DNA from 3 places in the Sphingomonas sp. FG14 genome. Region 2 is predicted to be linked to each of the others. Evidence: predicted binding sites of a transcription regulator. Region 2 holds the regulator's gene; each other region holds the start of a gene.
What was found. The regulator LexA, encoded in region 2, represses DNA repair genes until DNA is damaged. The targets are predictions, from matches to a motif close to GTTCCNCNCTTGTTCT.
Positions count from the first base shown of each region.

Region 1 (6,368 bases), on a different contig from region 2:
GGCCAGGTGCTCGGGATCGATACACGCGACGGATGGTCGCGCTGGGACGTGGTGGAGGCGCTGGTCCCCGAGGCGGAGCTTCACGGACTGGACGCCGAACTGCGCTCGCTCAGTCAGGGGCTGGCCAGTTTCGAGGCCCGTTTCGATCATCTCGCGGAGTTGAGCGGCAAGCATGCCGAGGATGTCGTGAGACAGGTGAAAGCGGCAACTTGAACCATAAGCGCTTGACCAGCGCGCCATGATGCCCTTCCTAGGGCCCTTCGTTGGACCTTGATCGTGCCGGGCCATTGCCCGATGCGGTCAAGGTCCGATCATATCGAGCAGGATCCGGTTCGATTGGAGGCGAAGGCGCGCGGCGCCATTGCCCGAGTGGCCGGAATCACCTTGGGGGAGAACATCGTGGCCAAGCGCCTGACGACCTATATTCTGATCGGGCTGGCGCTCGGCCTCGTGATCGGCTGGGCAATCAATGCCGGTATCGCCGACGGCAGCGAGGCGGCCAATGTGCGGCTCAAGGAAATCGCCGGCTATTTCTCCATCGTAACCACCCTGTTCCTGCGGCTGATCAAGATGATCATCGCACCGCTGGTCTTCTCGACGCTTGTCGTCGGCATCGCGCATATGGGCGATACTGCGGCGCTTGGACGTGTGGGCCTGCGCTCACTGACCTGGTTCATCGGCGCCAGCCTGGTATCGCTGACCCTCGGCCTCGTGCTGGTCAACCTGCTCCAGCCTGGCGTCGGGCTCAACCTGCCGCTGCCGCCCGTCACCGAATCGGCCGGACTGGCGAAGGCCGGCTTCAGCCTGAAGGATTTCATCACCCATCTGGTGCCGGCATCGATGATCGAGGCGATGGCGACCAACGAGATCCTGCAGATCGTCGTCTTCTCGGTGTTCGTCGGCGTCGCCATCACGGCGGTGGGCGAAAAGGCCGCACCGCTCGTCAAGGCGACCGAAGCGCTCGTCCATGTTATGCTGCAGATCACAGATTATGTGATGCGCTTCGCGCCGATCGCGGTGTTCGCGGCGGTCGCCGGCACGCTCACCGAGCGGGGCCCGGGCGTGATCGGCGATCTCGCCTATTTCATGGGCAGCTTCTATCTTGGCCTGATCATCCTCTGGGCCTTGCTGCTGGGTGTCGCCTTCCTCGTCGTCGGCAAGCGCACCGGCCTGCTTGTCCGTTATCTGCGCGAACCGATCTTGCTCGGCTTCTCCACCGCATCGTCCGAAGCCGCATTCCCGCGCACGCTGGAAGCGCTTGATCGATTCGGCGTGCCGCCACGCATCGCCAGCTTCGTCCTGCCGCTGGGCTATTCGTTCAATCTCGACGGCTCGATGATGTATATGACCTTCGCGGCGATCTTCATCGCCCAGGCCTATGGCATCGATCTGACGCTCAGCCAGGAAATCACGCTGCTGCTGGTGCTGATGGTGACCAGTAAGGGCATTGCCGGCGTGCCCCGCGCCAGCCTGGTCGTGATCGCGGCGACGCTGCCGCTATTCAAGATCCCCGAGGCAGGCTTGCTGCTGATCCTGGCGGTCGACCATTTCCTCGACATGGGCCGCACTGCGACCAACGTGATCGGCAATGCCGTGGCGAGCACGGTGATCGCGAAATGGGAAGGTGGGCTCGATCCGATCGAACCTGCGGAATCCGATCCGCCAAAGGCGCCGAGCAATGTGCCCGGCGCGGCGGAGAACGCGCCGGACAGTTTCCGCGACGTTTGATCGTCGTTTCCGGGCGGAGGTATCAAATCGTCATTCCAGCGAAAGCCGGAATGACGATTTGGCTCTTTCAGGCGTAAGCGTAAGGCCCGCCCCGCTCCAGCGCAGCGGCATAGGCGGGCCGGGCATGGATGGCATCGAGCCATGCGATCGTCGCCGGGCGCGATGCATCAAGCCCCGCGCGCTGTCGTGCCGCTTCGAGCGGAAAACTCATCATGACATCGGCGGCGGTGAAGACATCGCCCGCGAACCATGGGCGTGATGCGAGTTCCGCCTCGACGAAATCGAGATGCTGATCGACCATCGATTGAATGCGGCCACGGGCGGGGCGCCCCAGCAGGCCGAGCCTGTTGATGACGAGCATCACCAGCAGCGGCGGCATCATCGAGCCTTCGGCATAATGAAGGAAATGGCGATAGCGCAGCGCGGCTTCGCGATGCGCAGGCGGGCCAAGCCGCCCATCGCCGATCTCGACGAGATATTCCAGGATCGCGGCGGTTTCAGCGACGACGCGGCCATCATGTTCGATGACGGGTGATTTTCCGAGCGGATGAACCGCCTTGAGCTCCGGCGGTGCCAGCATGGTCTTCGGATTTCGTTCGTAGCGCTTGACCGTATAGGGCAGGCCAAGTTCCTCGAGCATCCAGAGAACGCGCTGCGACCGCGAATTTTCGAGATGATGGACGGTGATCGTCATCGGCGTCTCCCATCCGCCCCTTCATCCGCCTGTGCGGAAACAATGGGGCGCTGGGCGTCAGTCTCGCATCTTTCGGGAAAATGACGAAAAGGATTTCATGAAACACGAAAGGCCCGCCGGCATGCGACGGGCCCTCCCTGTGCTTGAAGCGTAAGCCGATCAGATATCGTCGTCCGCTTCGGGTCCGGTCATCATTTCCTCGGATACCTTCTCGGTGCGCGCGCGGATCGCGCCCTCGAGCTTGGCCGTGAGCTCGGGGTTTTCCTTGAGGAAGGTCTTGGCGTTCTCGCGTCCCTGCCCGATCCGGACCGAGTCGTAGGAGAACCAGGCACCCGACTTCTCGACAAGCCCGGCCTTCACGCCGAGATCGAGGATTTCGCCGATCTTCGAGACGCCTTCACCATACATGATGTCGAATTCGACCTGCTTGAACGGCGGCGCGACCTTGTTCTTCACCACCTTCACGCGCGTGGTGTTGCCGACGATATCGTCACGATCCTTGATCTGGCCGGTGCGGCGGATGTCGAGACGGACCGACGCGTAGAATTTCAGCGCGTTGCCGCCCGTCGTCGTCTCCGGATTGCCGTACATCACACCGATCTTCATGCGGAGCTGGTTGATGAAGATCACGATGCAGCGCGAACGGCTGATCGAGCCGGTCAACTTGCGCAGCGACTGCGACATCAATCGCGCCTGCAGACCGACATGGCTGTCGCCCATCTCGCCTTCGATTTCCGCCTTCGGCACCAGCGCGGCGACCGAGTCGACGACGAGGACGTCGATCGCGTTGGAGCGCACCAGCGTGTCCGTGATCTCCAGCGCCTGCTCGCCCGTATCGGGCTGCGAGACGATCAGTTCGTCGATATCGACGCCCAGTTTCTTCGCATAGACCGGATCGAGCGCATGTTCCGCGTCGACGAACGCCGCGGTGCCGCCCATCTTCTGCGCTTCGGCGATGACATGCAGCGCCAGCGTGGTCTTGCCCGAACTTTCCGGACCGTAAATCTCGATGACCCGGCCGCGCGGCAAACCGCCGATGCCGAGCGCGATGTCGAGCCCGAGCGATCCGGTGGAGATCGCCTCGACCTCCATCGCCTCGCGCGAGCCGAGCTTCATCGCCGATCCCTTGCCGAATGCGCGATCAATCTGGGCGAGCGCCGCCTCCAGTGCTTTCTGCCTGTCCATATTTCCCTTGTCGGATTCGATGAGCTTGAGTTGTGCCGCCATGGCCCGCCCTTTCCGTAGATCGATCGCGTGATCCGTTCAACGCATGATGGCGGTGTATATGATTTGTTCCATGAGAACAAGAGTGGAACATAATTTTGTTCCATCAATGTTCCCAAGCAAAAGGGCGAGACGTTTCCGTCCCGCCCTTTCCGGCTGAAACACGAGAAGGCGCCGACTTCCAACGGGCGCCCGCTCTTCAGAAATTCGCGCCCAGGCTGATCAGCTTGAACACGAAGGCCACCCACAGCAGCACGAAGGCGGCAAGCGCCAACAATATGCTCCAGGTCTTGGAGAACCAGCCACGCCGGGCCTTGAAGATCCGCACCGCATTCCAGACCGCCAGGCCGAACAGGCCGGGGATGACGAGAATGCCCAGGATCTGCAGCAACCAGATGCCGGTGGCGGGCGTCGTTCCTTCGAAAGCGACCGATATCAGGAACATCCAGCCGAGCGGCACCGCCAGCGCAAGCCAGCAGAACAGCCTGATCACCCGATAGGTGGAGAGGTCGCGTCCGGTGAGCGCCAGGGCGGCGCCATAACGACGGCGGTTGATCGCTCCGATCGGCCACGACAAGGCCGTCAACGCGATTACGATCAAACTGGCGATCAGCAGCGGCATCAGCCAGGCTGTATCCTTGTGCCAGGGCGCCCGGTCGAACACCATGATCGGCGCGATCGGGCCATAGGCGACGCGGACGACCTTGCCATTCTCCACCTTCGCCCCAAACAGTTCGCCATCCTCGACCGAACGCCAGATGAAGGGCGCGACCTCCACCCATTTGCGCGGCGCATCCCCCAGCGTGGTGAATGCATCGACCGAAAGCTTGCCATCCTTGTCGGTGGTCACCTTGAGCTGGCCGAGCAGGCCCAGCATCGCTCCGAAATTCTCGACCGCCGCACGGCTGTTCTCATAGGTGCCGGCGACCATCGCCGCATGTTCCTTCGCGGTCGCCAGTTCCTTGGGCTGTGCCGTGTCCTTGGCAGGGAAATAGCGATCGGCGAACTGACGGAAAAAGGCGGTGCGGATCGGGCTGATCGCCCCATCTTTGCCCGCGCTGTTCGCCGAAATATAGATGCCTACCTTTTCCTGCGGGAACAGGATCAGTTCGGAATGGAACCATTTGGTGTCGCCGCCATGTGCGATCGCGCTCTGGCCATTCACCTTCTGCTCGTAGAAACCGAGCATCATCCGATCGAGCCCCGGGACCGGATCATTGGCCGGCGAATGCATCAGTTTCGCGGTTTCGGGCTTCAGCAGCGGCCCGCCATCGGCGAGATGCGCGATCATGAACTTCGCCATGTCGCCGCCGCTGATCGCCGAGCTGCCGGCCGGCGCCATCGCGATCAGCTCATAAGGCTTGGGCTCGGTCGAGGCGGCCTGATAGCCTTTCGCCATGAAGGGCTGGAGATTGGCCGGAAGCGGCTGGCGGAAACTCGCATGGGTCATGCCCAGCCGCTGGAAGATGTTGCGTTCGATATAATCGTCGAACGGCATGCCGGACAGGCGCTGGACGATATAGCCGGCCAGCGCGGTCGCATAGTTCGAATAGGCCGGCGTCGATCCCGGCGCATAGACGCGCTGCGGCGTCCAGCGCTTCAGCGCGGCCTCCAGCGAAGCGACCGGCCCCTTGTCGACGATCAGATCGCGCCCCGCTTCTTCGAAGCCCGGGGTATGGGTCATGATGTTCCGCATCGTCAGGGGCTTGCCCTGATAGGCGGGGATCTTGAAATCGAGATAGGTGTTCACATCGGCGTCGAGATCGATCTTGCCCTGCTCGACGAGCTGCATCACCGCCGTCCAGGTATAGAGCTTCGACACCGATCCCGGCCGGAACAGGGTGGTGGCGGGATCGACGGGCTTGCGCGCGGCGACATCGGAGAAACCGAAGCCGCGCTGCGTCAGTACCTGGCCGTCCTTCACGATCACGACGACCGCGCCGGGAATATCCCCACGCGCCAGCGCATAGGGCATGAAGCCGTCGAGCCAGGTGTCCGCATCTTCCTTGGTCAGCGCGCGACGGCCGTCGATCGGCGGCGCGGCGATCGCTCCGCCTGCGGCCGAAGTCGCGGCAGGCGCCGGAACAAGGGCTGGCGATGTCTGCTGCGCCTGCTGGGCAACGCCCATGCCGGCCGCAAGCGTCAGCGCCGCCCCGAATAATGACTTGATCAGTCTCATATCGCTTTGAACCCCCGCCCTTATTGTGATGCCGCCGGATCATCGCCGACGGCTTGGGGGTATGCTGCCTCTTTTCCAATCGAGATGCAACGATCCCGATTGGAAATCAGAGGCCGATATGACGAAGACCGATCCTATTCAGCGCGGCGGAATTCCAGGCCGTACATTTTGAGAACCGGTTTGCCGTCCGCCCCGGTCGTGAAACTGGCGGTCTGTCCATTCTCGCCATTGATCATGTCGGTAGGCGAGGTCGGCACGAATGTGAACGAGGCACCCATCGCTTCCAGGATCATGTTGCCGCCGTCCCGCCGGGCGGTGACGGTGACGCGATCTCCGCCGGCTTCACCGACCCACTGCCCCGCGCGCGCGGTCAGCACATCGGACGCAAGCGCAATGCTCTTATGCGCGACCGGCTTGAAATCGGGCCAGCCATAGGCCTTGGCCACGCTGCGGACGATCTCCATCATCACCTGACCACCGGAATCGCCATTGGTCATCACCGCAACGCCGTCCCCGGTGCCCGGATGGATGATCCAGAATGCC
Region 1 covers NZ_JBMDKK010000001.1:675,205-681,572, forward strand. The annotation lists gene ACODTA_RS03110 (elongation factor G) at 1-213, shown strand, start outside; gene ACODTA_RS03115 (dicarboxylate/amino acid:cation symporter) at 400-1,728, shown strand; gene ACODTA_RS03120 (glutathione S-transferase family protein) at 1,796-2,422, opposite strand; gene recA (recombinase RecA) at 2,582-3,649, opposite strand; gene ACODTA_RS03130 (serine hydrolase domain-containing protein) at 3,846-5,825, opposite strand; gene ACODTA_RS03135 (serine hydrolase domain-containing protein) at 5,960-6,368, opposite strand, start outside.
Region 1: the regulator LexA is predicted to act here: its motif matches at 3,723-3,738, upstream of recA (recombinase RecA).

Region 2 (6,368 bases):
GTGCGGGTCAATGTGCGGCAGGATGATGCGGGAGAGGGGTTGCGGACTGGCGCGACCGTCGAACTGCGCGCGCGGTTGATGCCGCCACCCGAAGCGGCGGTGCCCGGCGCCTATGATTTCGCGCGGCTCGCGTGGTTCCGTGGCATCGGAGCGACCGGGCGGGCGTTGGGGCCGGTCGCGATCGTCAGCCCCGGTGCGCCACCCGTGCTCGCCGACACGCGCCGGCGCCTCTCCGCGCATATCCAGGCGCGACTCGCAGGTGGTGAAGGGGCGATCGCCGCCGCGCTGGCGACAGGTGATCAGGGCGCCATCCCCGAAGAGGATGCGGAGGCCATGCGCCGCGCCGGCTTGTCGCATCTCCTCTCGATCAGCGGTCTCCATGTCACCGCATTGGTCGGTGCGACGATGCTGCTGTTGCTGCGGCTGATGGCGCTCAGTCCCTGGCTGGCATTGCGCTGGCCGCTGGTGCTGATCGCGGCGGGCGGCGGGGCCTTGGCCGCGATCGGCTATACCTTGCTTACCGGCGCGGAGGTGCCGACGGTCCGGTCGTGTGTCGCCGCAATCCTGGTGCTGATCGGCATCGCGATCGGCCGCGATGCGATCACGCTCCGCCTCGTCGCGGCAGGCGCTGCGTTCGTGCTGTTGCTCTGGCCCGAATCGCTCGTTGGGCCGAGTTTCCAGCTCAGCTTCGCGGCAGTGACCGCGATCATGGCGCTGGTCGAGCATCCGCGGATCAAGGCCTTGCTCGCGCGCCGCGACGAGGGGTGGCTGCGCGGCACTGGGCGGATCCTGCTCGGCCTGCTGCTCACTGGTATCCTCGTCGAACTCGCGCTTACCCCGATCGCGATCCATCATTTCCACAAGGCTGGGCTGTATGGGGCGCTCGCCAATATCGTCGCGATCCCGCTCACCACCTTCATCGTGATGCCGGTCGAGGCGGCTGCGCTGCTGCTTGATCTCCTCGGGCTCGGCGCGCCGTTATGGTGGGTGACGGGGCAAGCGTTGTCGCTGCTCTTGTGGATCGCGCACAGCGTTGCCGCCATGCCCGGTGCGGTCGCGGCACTACCGGTCGTGCCAGACGCTGCGTTCGGGGCGATCGTCGCCGGCGGCATCTGGATCGCGCTCTGGCGAACGGGCGCGCGCTGGCTGGGCCTGATGCCTGTCTTGATCGGAGCGATCTGGGCGCTGTCCACCCACGCACCAGACATATTGGTGACGGGCGACGGACGCCATCTCGCGGTGCGGACGGATCGCGGCTATGCGCTGCTGCGCCCGCGCGCGGGTGACTATGTTCGTGATATGCTCGCCGAAAGTGCGGGCTTCGAAGGGGAATTGGCCGATCTTGATGCGGCGCGCGGCGCGCGATGCAGTCGCGACGCCTGCACGATCGAGCTGATCCTTGGAACGAAACGATGGCGGCTCCTCGCCACGCGCAGCACCTATTTCGTCGATCCCGCGCAATTGCGTGCCGCCTGTCGCGATGCCGATATCGTGGTCAGCGAACGCTGGCTGCCCGATTGGTGCGCGCCGCGCTGGATCAAGGCCGATCGCGCATTGTTGGCGAAAACGGGCGGGCTGACGATCGATCTGTCGAGCGCCCGGATCGCGACGGTGAAACGTGCGGGCGACGATCATCCCTGGGTGAATCCGCCGCGGCCGAAGGCGGCGTTGCCGTCATTCCGCCCAAGTCCATCCTGACCTCATGCGCCCCCGTTTGCTTCGAGCAGCGTCGAGCGAAGTCGAGACGCGACCGTCGAGAAGCATTGCGGCCAACGCTTCTCGACTTCGGTTCTCGGCAAGCTCGAACCTGCGCTCGAAGTAAACGGGAGAGGGGGCGCTCAATAGCGCCGCAGCAATCCTGCCAGCTTGCCCTGCACGCGAATCTGATCGGGCCGATAGCGCTGCGGATCATAAGCACGGTTCGCCGGATCGAGCCGGATCATCGCACCTTCGCGGCGGAAATATTTGAGCGTCGCTTCGCTTTCGTCAACCAGGGCGACCACGATCTCGCCATCGCGTGCGACGTCGGTGCGGCGGATCAATGCATAATCGCCGTCGAGAATGCCGGCCTCCACCATGGAATCGCCTGAAACCTCCAGCGCGTAGTGGTCGCCGGAGCCGAGCAGCGCGGCGGGGACGGAAAGCGTGCTTTGCCCCTCCAGCGCCTCGATCGGCGTGCCTGCGGCGATGCGGCCGTGCAGGGGGATCTCCAGCACGTCGTTGGCGGCGATCGGCAACTGGCGCGACGTGGCGGGCGCCGCCTGCTTCTTCGCCGGTTTCGCGGTGGCGCGCTCGGGCTGTTTCAGCACTTCCAGCGCGCGCGCGCGATTGGGCAGGCGGCGGATGAAGCCGCGTTCCTCCAGCGCGCTGATCAGGCGATGCACCCCCGATTTGGACTTGAGGTCGAGCGCCTCCTTCATCTCCTCGAACGAAGGAGACACGCCGGTCTCTTCCAGCCGGTCGCTGATGAAGCAGATCAGTTCATGTTGCTTGCGCGTGAGCATCGCATGTTCTCCGATGGAACGAACGAAGAACGTGTAGGAAACATCCGGGCGGTCGTCAAGCGATCGCTACGATTTCCGCCATTTCACCCACTTCGGCCGCCGGTGCACCCGCTGCGCGGACGATCAGCGCGTTCGCGGAGGCGAGCGAAACCATCGCGGCGCTGTCTTGTTCGGGTGCCTGGATCACCTCACCATTCGTCCACAGTCCGCGCAGATATTCGGCGCGGCCGCCGCACGCCGGAAGCGGCACGCCCAGGCGCACGCGGTGCGCAGTCGGCAACGGATCTGCGGCACCCTGCAATGCCCGCACCAGCGGGAGCAGGAACAGGGTGCCTGTGACGAAGGTGGAGACGGGATTGCCGGGCAGCCCCAGCACGACCGCATCGCCCAGCTTGCCGGCGAGCAGCGGTTTGCCCGGCTTCATCGCGATCTTCCAGAAATCGAGCGTGCCGCCGATCGCGTCGAGCACGGGACGGACCAGATCATGGTCGCCCACCGATGCGCCGCCGGAGGTCACGATGATGTCGGCCCCGCGCGCGGCCTCGAAGGCGGCGGCGAGTGCGTCGAAATCGTCGCGCACGATGCCGCGATCATCGACGATCGCGCCGTTCGGTTCCAGCATCCCACGCAGCATGATCGCGTTCGACGCCGGCAATTGAACGCCCGAGACCGGATCTCCGGGAGGGACGAGTTCGTCGCCTGTCGAGATCAGCGCCACGCGCGGCCGCCGGCCGACACTCAACCGGCCATGCCCGCCCATCGCGGCCAGCCCGATCCGCGCGGCCGTCAATAATGCGCCGCGTGTGACAAGGCGCTGCCCTTCCGCGAAATCGCCGTCGGTGACGCGTACATGTTGGCCGTGCCGGCGCGGGCCTTCGCCCGTCAGCACCAGGGTGTCTTCGTCTCGGGTCGCTTCTTCCTGGATCAGGATCGTGTCGGAGCCCTCGGGAAGCGCGGCGCCGGTAAAGATGCGCATCGCCTCACCCCGCCTGATCGCGTGGTCGGGTAGGGTGCCGGGCGCGCTTTCCCCGGTCACACGCCAAGGGCCAGGCATATCGGCAAAGGCGATGGCATAGCCGTCCATTGCCGAGAGGTCGGCGGCAGGCTGGCCGCGCATGGCCAGGCAATCCGTGGCCAGATAGCGGCCGGTCGCTTCGTCCAGCGTCAATGTTTCGGCCGGAAGCGGTGCGGCTAGTGCAAGCAGCCGCGCCTGCGCGTCGGCGACCGGAAGGAGGGCGCTCATTTGCCTTTGCCTACGCCGTTCGGACTGAGCCTGTCGCAGTCCTGTCTTTCCCTTTCCGTCGGCGCCGACGAAGAACGGGACTTCGACAGGCTCAGTCCAAACGGAACGGGAGTATTCGCGCTCACGCCCGATAATCGCCCGATTTGCCGCCGGTCTTCGAAACCAGCCGCACGGCGCTGATCTCCATTGCCTTGTCGACCGCCTTGACCATGTCGTAGATCGTCAGCAGCGCCACCGAAACAGCGGTCAGCGCTTCCATTTCGACGCCGGTCTGGCCCGTCGTGCGCACCGTGGCTGTCGCGTTGACGCCGCTTGCATCGGGCGTGAGATCGATCGAAACCGAGGATATTGGTAGCGGGTGGCAGAGTGGAATGAGGTCGCTGGTCCGCTTGGCCGCCATGATCCCGGAGACGCGCGCCACCGCGAGCACGTCGCCCTTTTTCGCTGATCCGTCGCGGATCGCGGCTGCCGCCTCGGCGGACATCGAGATGCGACCCTTGGCCACGGCCTCGCGCGTGGTGACCTCCTTGCCTGAGACATCGACCATATGCGCCGCGCCCTCGGCGTCGATATGGGTAAGGCCGCTCATGCCGTGCCCAGCAGCCGGCGCGTCGCCGCCTCGACATCGGCCTCGCGCATCAGCGCCTCGCCGACCAGAAAGCAATGCACGCCATGCGCGGCCATCGCATCGAGATCGACGCTGGAGGTCAGTCCGCTTTCGGCGACGAAAGTGCAACCTTCGGGCGCGCGGCCGATTAGTTCATAGGTACGCGCGAAATCGACGGTGAAATCGCGCAGGTCGCGATTGTTGACGCCGATCAGCCGTGATCGCAGCTTCAGCGCACGGTCGAGTTCGTCCGCGTCATGGACTTCCACCAGCGCATCCATGCCCAGCCGGATCGCTTCCGCCTCGATCTCGGCCATCATCCCGTCATCGAGCGCGGCGACGATGATCAGGATGGCGTCGGCACCCAAGGCACGCGATTCCGCGACCTGCCAGGGATCGACGAGGAAGTCCTTGCGCAGGCATGGGATCGATACGGCGCCGCGTGCCGCGACCAGATAGCTGTCGTCGCCCTGGAAGTAAGGCATGTCGGTCAGCACCGACAGGCAGGCCGCGCCCGCAGCCTCATAGGCGCGGGCATGCGCAGGCGGATCGAAGTCGGCGCGGATCAGCCCCTTGGATGGGCTGGCCTTCTTGATCTCGGCGATCAGCGCATGGCCGTTGCGCGCCTTGGTGTCGAGCGCGGCGCGAAAGCCGCGCGGCGGCGTCTGTGCGGCGGCGCGCGCCTCGATCTCGGCAAGATCGGTTTCCGCCTTGCGGCGGGCGACATGCGCGCGCTTGGCGTCGCAAATCTCGGTCAGCTTGTTCATTTATAGGCGATCCAGCAATCGAGCAGCGCGTTGGCAAGTCCGTTGTCGAGCACTTCCGCGGCTTCCTCCGCGCCTTCGGCCAGGGTCGCGGCGCGCCCGGCAACCACCAGCGCGGCGGCGGCATTGAGCAGCACCGCATCGCGATAGGGGCCCGTTTCACCCTGGAGCAGCCTGCGCAACGCCGCCGCATTGTAGGCGACGTCGCCACCACGGATCGCGCTGGTCGGCGTGCGCGGCAGCCCGATATCCTCCGGCGTGATCATATCGCCGACATTGACGTCGCCGACGCGGAAGACCTGGCTGGGGCCGGCGCCCGACAATTCGTCCAAACCTTCCTCGCCCGAAACGACGAGCGCGGCCTCGGCGCCCAGGCGAGCGAGCGCGGTGCCGTAGACGGGCACGTAATCGGGCCGCGCGATGCCGATCAACTGGCGCGTCACCCGCGCCGGATTGGCGAGCGGCCCCATCAGGTTGAAGATCGTCCGCCGCCCGATCGCCTTGCGTATGGGGTGGATGCGCTTGAGCGCGGGATGATGGTTGACCGCGAACAGGAAGCAGATACCGATTTCCTTCAGCGTCTCCTCCGCGGTTTCGCTGGCGCGCTCCATGTCGAGCCCCAGCGCTTCCAACGTGTCGGCCGCGCCTGCCTTGCTCGATGCCGCGCGGTTGCCGTGCTTGGCCACCGGCACGCCGCAGGCCGCGACGATGATCGCCACCGCGGTCGAAACGTTCAGGCTGTGATGGCCGTCGCCGCCCGTACCGCACACGTCGATCGCCCCTTCGGGCGCATCGAAGCCGATCATGCGGTCACGCAGCGCCTGCGCCGCCGCCGCTATCTCCACGCTGGTTTCGCCCCGTTCGGTGAGCGCGATCAGGAATTCGGCTATGGCTTCGTCGGACACGCGCTGGTCGAGCAGGTCGGCGAATGCCTGCGCCGCCGTCGCCTCGTCGAATTGTTCGCGCGGATCGGGAAGGGTGAGCACCGCGCTCATGCGCGTTCCTTCACGGCGAGCCCGGCAAGCTTCAGGAAATTGGCGAGCATCGCATGGCCATGTTCGGTGGCAATGCTTTCGGGATGGAACTGCACGCCATGGATCGGCAGTGTCGCATGGCGGAAACCCATCACCGTGCCGTCGGGGGCTCGCGCATTCACCTTCAGCGCATCGGGCAACCCGGCTTCCGGCACGATCAGCGAGTGATAGCGCGTCGCGGTGAAAGGAGAGGGGATGTTCGCGAACACGCCGGTC
Region 2 covers NZ_JBMDKK010000002.1:671,052-677,419, forward strand. The annotation lists gene ACODTA_RS11330 (ComEC/Rec2 family competence protein) at 1-1,698, shown strand, start outside; gene lexA (transcriptional repressor LexA) at 1,839-2,504, opposite strand; gene ACODTA_RS11340 (molybdopterin molybdotransferase MoeA) at 2,560-3,747, opposite strand; gene moaC (cyclic pyranopterin monophosphate synthase MoaC) at 3,869-4,336, opposite strand; gene trpC (indole-3-glycerol phosphate synthase TrpC) at 4,333-5,121, opposite strand; gene trpD (anthranilate phosphoribosyltransferase) at 5,118-6,113, opposite strand; gene ACODTA_RS11360 (anthranilate synthase component II) at 6,110-6,368, opposite strand, start outside.

Region 3 (6,368 bases), on a different contig from region 2:
TCACGGACGATCTGGGCGGGTGCGTAGAAGCCCATAGGCTGCGAATTGAGCAAGGCGGCAGCAAAGACCTCAGGAAAATAGCATTTGATCCAGCTCGACACGTAGACGAGGTGCGCGAAGCTGGCGGCATGGCTTTCGGGAAATCCGTAATCGCCGAAGCCCTTGATCTGATCGAAGCAGCGCCGCGAAAATTCGGGATCGTAACCGCGCCCGATCATACGGCCGACCATCTTTTCCTCGAGCTTGCCGATGGTGCCGCGCGAGCGGAAGGTGGCCATCGCGCGACGTAGCTCGGTCGCTTCCTCGGGCGAGAATTTCGCGGCGTCCATCGCGATCTGCATCGCCTGTTCCTGAAAGATCGGCACGCCGAGCGTACGTTTCAGGATCCTCTCCAGCTCGTCGGGAGGTCCTTCTTCCGGTGCCGGCGAGGGGAATTCGACGGCCTCCAGCTTGTTCCGCCGCCTGAGATAGGGATGCACCATGTCACCCTGGATCGGACCCGGCCGAACGATCGCGACCTCGACGACCAGATCATAATATTCCCTCGGTTTGAGACGAGGCAGCATGTTCATCTGCGCGCGACTCTCGACCTGGAACACGCCGAGCGATTCCCCCATACACAGCATGTCGTAGACGGTCTCGTCCTCGGGCGGGATGCTGGCGAGGTCGTAATGCTCGCCATGCTTCTCCTCGATCATGACGAGGGCCTTGCGGATACAGGTGAGCATGCCCAGCGCGAGCACATCGACCTTCAGCAATTCCAGATAATCGATATCGTCCTTGTCCCATTCGATGAAGCTGCGATCGGCCATCGCGCCGTTGCCGATGGGGACATTCTCGATCAGCGGATTGCGTGTCAGGATGAACCCGCCGACATGCTGGGACAGATGGCGCGGCAGCTCCATGAGCTGGTTGGTGATCGCGATGACCCGGCGCAGCGCGGGATCGGTGAGGTCGAGCCCGGCCTCCTTCACCTTGAGTTCGTCAACCTCGCTGCCCCAGCTTCCCCAGACAGTGCGCGCCATGGCCGAGGTGATATCCTCGCCCAACCCCATCGCCTTGCCCACTTCGCGCACCGCGCTGCGCGGGCGATAATGGATGACCGTCGCGCACAGCCCGGCATGGTCGCGGCCATAGCGATTATAAATATGCTGGATCACCTCTTCGCGTCGTTCATGCTCGAAGTCGACGTCGATATCGGGCGCATCGCAAGTGATACTGCCATCGTCACGTGTCACGACAGAGATGAAGCGCTCGAAGAGCAGTGAGACATTCTCGGGATCGACATTGGTGATCGCAAGACAATAGCAGACCGCGCTGTTCGCAGCCGAACCCCGGCCCTGGCACAGGATCGGCGGGTCCAGACCCCGCGCAAAGGCGACGATATCGTATACCGTGATGAAATAGCGTGCGATGTCGAGTCGACGGATCAGGTCGAGCTCTTTCCGAATCGCCGCCTCGACCTTTTCCGGCAGGCCTTTGGGATAACGCCATTTCGCCCCCTCCCATGTCAGCGCCTCAAGATGCTGCTGCGGCGTCCGCCCCTCAGGGATCGGGTCGTCGGGATATTCGTAACGCAATTCCTGCAGGGCGAATCGACACGCATCCGCCACTTCGCACGTCGCCGCGATGGCATGCGGCCAGCGGCGGAACAGCTCGATCATCTCGGCTGGCGATCTCAGATGCCGTTCGGCATTGGCGTGAAGCAGGAAACCGGCGCACGCGATCGTGGTCTTTTCGCGGATGCAGGTCATCACATCCTGCAACGGGCGACGATCAGGCGTGGCGTAATGCACGTCATTGGTCGCGAGGATCGACAGGTGATGCGTGTGGGCGATGGCGTCGAGCCGGTTGATCCGCGCCTTGTCATCGCCACGATACAGATAGGCGGCAGCGACGTGTTTCAGCGTCGGCAGCATCGCGGTCAACCGCGCAAGCTCTACGCTGAAGCCGTCCAGATCGTCGGGCGGCATGACGATCAGTTGTACTCCTTCCGAATGCGCGGCCAGCATCTCCAACGTCAGATGGCATTCGCCCTTGGCCTGCCATCCGCCATCCAGATCGAGCATCTTCCCGCGCGACAGCAATGTGCAAAGCCGGCCGTAAGCCGCGCGATCCCTGGGATAGGCGAGGAAGGACGGCGCATCGACCAGATCGAGCCGGCAGCCGATCAGCGGCTTCATGCCCCCGCCCGAGACATTCATATCCATCCGCACCACGCCCGCCATGGTGTTGCGATCGGCGACGCCCAGCGCGTGATAGCCGAGATTATAGGCATGTTCGGCAAGCTGCACTGCCGGCGATGCGCCGCGCAGGAAGGAATATGGCGTCGTGACGCCAAGCTCCACATAAGGGGCCGGCGGATTGGGCACGAAATCCTGCAGCTTGTTGATGGCAAGGACGCGCAGGCCGGGGGTGAGCGGCTTGTCCGGCATCAGGCGAAGAGCCCGTGGAGATACCAGTCGGGCGCCCCGCCCCGGCCATCGCCGATCAATCCGTTGCGATAGATCCAGAAGCGCGCGCCGGCATCATCCTCGACCCGGTAATAGTCGCGCAGCCGCGTGGTCGATCGTTCGCGCCACCATTCGGGCGCGATCCGTTCGGGACCTTCGACCTTGACGATCCGGTGCACCTTGCGGCGCCACTGGAAGCGGCGCGGCTCTCCCTCGGGCGTCGCATAGACGACGCCGATCGGCTCCGGCCGATCGAACAGACGGATCGGACGTTCGGGTGTAAGCGGCACGGGTACCGCGTCACCCGGCTCATGCGCCAGCGCCGGCCGCCATTGCAGCGCGCGTTCGGGCAGATGGCTTTCGACGAACAACGGCACGCACACATTGCGGGTACCGATCCGTGCGCTCAGCCGATCGATCAGTCGCGCGAGCGAGGTCGCGTCATGCTCGGCCTCGATCAGCCCTGCCTGTGCCGGATCGAGCGGCTCGTGCCAGAGCGCGGTGAGCGCGAAAGCATCGAAACCGAAACCGGCATCAAGCGTCTCGAACCGTTCGACGAACAGGCGGACCATATGGTGGGGATCGCGCATCGCCTGGCTGGTGCGCGCCTCCAGCACCTGAACATCGCCGTCGACGCGAAAGGCCTGGAACCCCAGATGCCGCGCCCCGGCATGACGCTCGGCAAGTTGGCGGCACAAAGCCTCGGCCATATCGACCACCAAAGCTTCGAGAATCGGCACATGCAGCACCGGTTCGACAACGCGGCGCATCACGCGGGGCAGCGGCGCGCGGACCGCCGGATTGACCGGTTCCTCGGTCCGTCCCAACGCCTGAGCCAGCCGCAGCGGCGGATCGGCCCAGGGACCGTCGGCGCGCGCGAAGCGGCGGGCGAGGCCGAGCGTCGGGATTTCGGCAAGCGCCGCGATGGTCTTGAGACCAAGCCGACCGAGCAGCAATACCGTTTCATCGTCGAGCCTGAGCGCGGAGACAGGCAGCGGGCCGAGCATGGCAGCGAGTGTTTCGGGCGAACAGATCGAACCCGAACTTTGCCCCTCACTCCGTTTGGACTGAGCTTGTCGAAGTCCTGCCCTTTTCTTCGACTGCGGTGTCCCAGAAGGACAGGACTTCGACAAGCTCAGTCCAAACGGTGAAGTTGATACATAACGCGCCAAGGCCCAGGCGGCGCCGATCGTCGGCGCGATCGCGATACGCGCGGTCAATCCCATCCCGCGAAAGCGCGCGCGCATCCCGGCCGCCAGCTTGGCTTCGCCACCGAAGAGATGCGCCGCGCCGGTGATGTCGAGCAGCAGCCCGTCGCCGCCATCAATCGCGACAAAGGGACACCAGCGTTCGGACCAATGACAGAGGCGCTCCAGCGCTGCGGCGTCACCGGATTTGTCCGACGGCCAGACGACAAGCGCCGGCAAGGCGGCCCGCGCGTCGGCCAGCCTCTGCCCGGGCCGCGCGCCACCGTCCCGCGCCAGCGCATTGACCGCATCAATCACGATGCCGTGTGCGCCTTCGGAAACGAGCGCGACAGACCCTGCCCTAGCCGCGTCGCCGTTCGCCCTCGCCCAGCGCTGGATCGCGAAGCGGGGAAACCAGATCGAGGCGATCCGCCGCCCCGTCATGCACAGCCTCCCATTGCCCGGGCCGCGCGCCGCGTGCGCGGAACAGTTCCAGCGACCAGACGGGCCTGCCCGGCGCATCGGGATTCCAGCGCGGCACCAGCGACGGCCGGCTGCTGGCACGCCAGCGCATCCGGGCGCCGCTGAGATCCGCCTGCGATCCCAGCCGCAGCAATAACGCCGGCACGCCGAAGCGTTCGGCTGCCACCGCCAGCCGGCGCGTGGCGGTGAAATCGAGCGCGCGCGGATTGCCCGCCACCTCGCCGATCACGGCGGAAAGCTCGGCGCATCTCAGCCCCTCCTCCATCGCCCACAGCGCCTGGCCGGCATCACGTGCGACGATATGGAGGATACCCGGCCCTTCCGATTTCGGCCGGGTGCGGCACCAATGCGGATAGGGCCGGCCATGATCGCGCAGCGCGACGCGATCCTGCACCCAGAGCGTGGTTCCCGTTGCCAACCGGGCGCCGAGCTGCGCCAGCGCGAAACCGCAGCCGGCCGCATCGCGCGACTCGGCGAAGACCTCGACGAGTCGGGGCTGGAGCGCAGTCGCCGCCGCAAAAACCTCCGCCGCGGAAGCGCGGCTTTCCGGCGATTCTTCCTCGATTTCAGCGGGCAGCAAGGCATGGCGCGTGGACACGGCAGGTCCGAATTGTTCATGATTTGTTCTATTTTCGCCGGAACGCGGCGAGAGTCAAGTTTGCTGCTGGACACTCTCTCCCTGTCGTTCCCGCGAACGCGGGATGACACAGTGCTTGTCGGACTTCTCGTTATTCCTGCTTACTCGGCGCCGGCGCGGTCCGCTTCGCGTTCGCCATCCGCCTGTTGCAGCGACAATTCGTGGAGCGCGCGCATCCGCGCGAAGGTCACCACCTGCTGCGCCAATATGTCGAGCTGGTTGCAGATGCCGGTGTCGGTGATCGTGCCGTCCGGGCCGAAGATCGGCACCATCGAATTGACCGCGACCGCCATCGGCGTCGGCCAGCCGCGCAGCGCATGGGTGATCGAGCGCAAGGTGGCGAGCGTGGTGCCCGTCGCCTGCCAGCCGGCGGCGGCGGCGATCAGGCCGACGGCGCGGCCCTCGAAATAGACCGCCTCGTCCTCCGCCATGTCCTGCACATAATCGAGCGCGTTCTTGATCAGGCCCGATACCGTGCCGTGATAGCCGGGCGAGGCGATGATGATGCCGTTCGCGCGGCGCAGGCCCGCGATCAGCGCCAGCGTCTTTTCGTCGCGCGCGCTTTCGCTGGGTGCGTACATCGGAATGTCGAGCGCCGCACCGTCAAACATCAGCGTCTCCGCACCGCGCGCCGCGCAGCGATCGAGCGCCTGGCGCAGCAGCTTTTCCGACGAGCTGTTGGGCGTTCCCGTTCCGCCCAGTCCGACGATCAACGGTGTATCGACCATGCGCAGGCTCCCTTGCTGACTGTCCGCCGCACGCCGGTGGAACATCGCCGCGCCGAGCGCAAGCGAATAGGGCGCGTCATCCATGATTTATAGGGCGATGCTCCATCACGGATCCGGGCGCCCGACAACGTGGGCCGGTTATCAGCCGACCGTCACCTGCCGCCCGCCGCGCAGGAACGCGATCGCGTTGCGGCGCAGATGATTGGTGCCGGGATTGAGGATCGGCTCCGGCGAATATTGCGCCAGATAGACGCGGCGCATCTTCGGCGTGGTGTTCGATCCGGTGGCGTGGAGCGCCAGGCTGGAAAAGGCGACGACGCTGCCCGCCGGCACCTCCAGCGTCACCCCTTGCGCCTCACCGCTGTAACCGACCAGATCGTTGCTGCCCGACTGGCGTTCATGCGGCACGATGCCATCGCGCGTGGCGGGCACTTGCGAGAAGGGCAGGATGCGCACGGTGCCGTTGGCGACGGTCGTGTCGTCGAGCGTACACCAGCAGGTGAGATAGGGCTTGTGATCGGGCGGACCGCCATTGCCGACGACATAGCCCGAATCCTGGTGCCAGCTGAACGGCATGCCCTTGTCGGCACCCTTCACGACATATTGGTCGTAGAAGAAATAGGCGTCGTCACCCAGGGTCGCACGACAGATATCGGCCATCGTCTCGCTGAACAGCATGACACGCAATTCGGGCTGAACGCGCTGGCATTCGCCGGCGAAATAGCGTTTGCCCTTGTGGCTGATGCCATCGACCTCGACGCCCAGCGCGTCGAGCCGCGCATCCTCGCGCTCGATCACGCGGCCGCATTCGTCACGCAACAGATCGAGCAAAGGCCCTTCGAGCACGCGTTCGAACACCGCATAGCCCTCGGCGGCGAAT
Region 3 covers NZ_JBMDKK010000008.1:72,281-78,648, reverse strand. The annotation lists gene ACODTA_RS19940 (error-prone DNA polymerase) at 1-2,435, opposite strand, end outside; gene ACODTA_RS19935 (Y-family DNA polymerase) at 2,435-4,084, opposite strand; gene ACODTA_RS19930 (ImuA family protein) at 4,002-4,721, opposite strand; gene ACODTA_RS19925 (NADPH-dependent FMN reductase) at 4,862-5,572, opposite strand; gene ACODTA_RS19920 (phytanoyl-CoA dioxygenase family protein) at 5,630-6,368, opposite strand, start outside.
Region 3: the regulator LexA is predicted to act here: its motif matches at 4,736-4,751, upstream of ACODTA_RS19930 (ImuA family protein).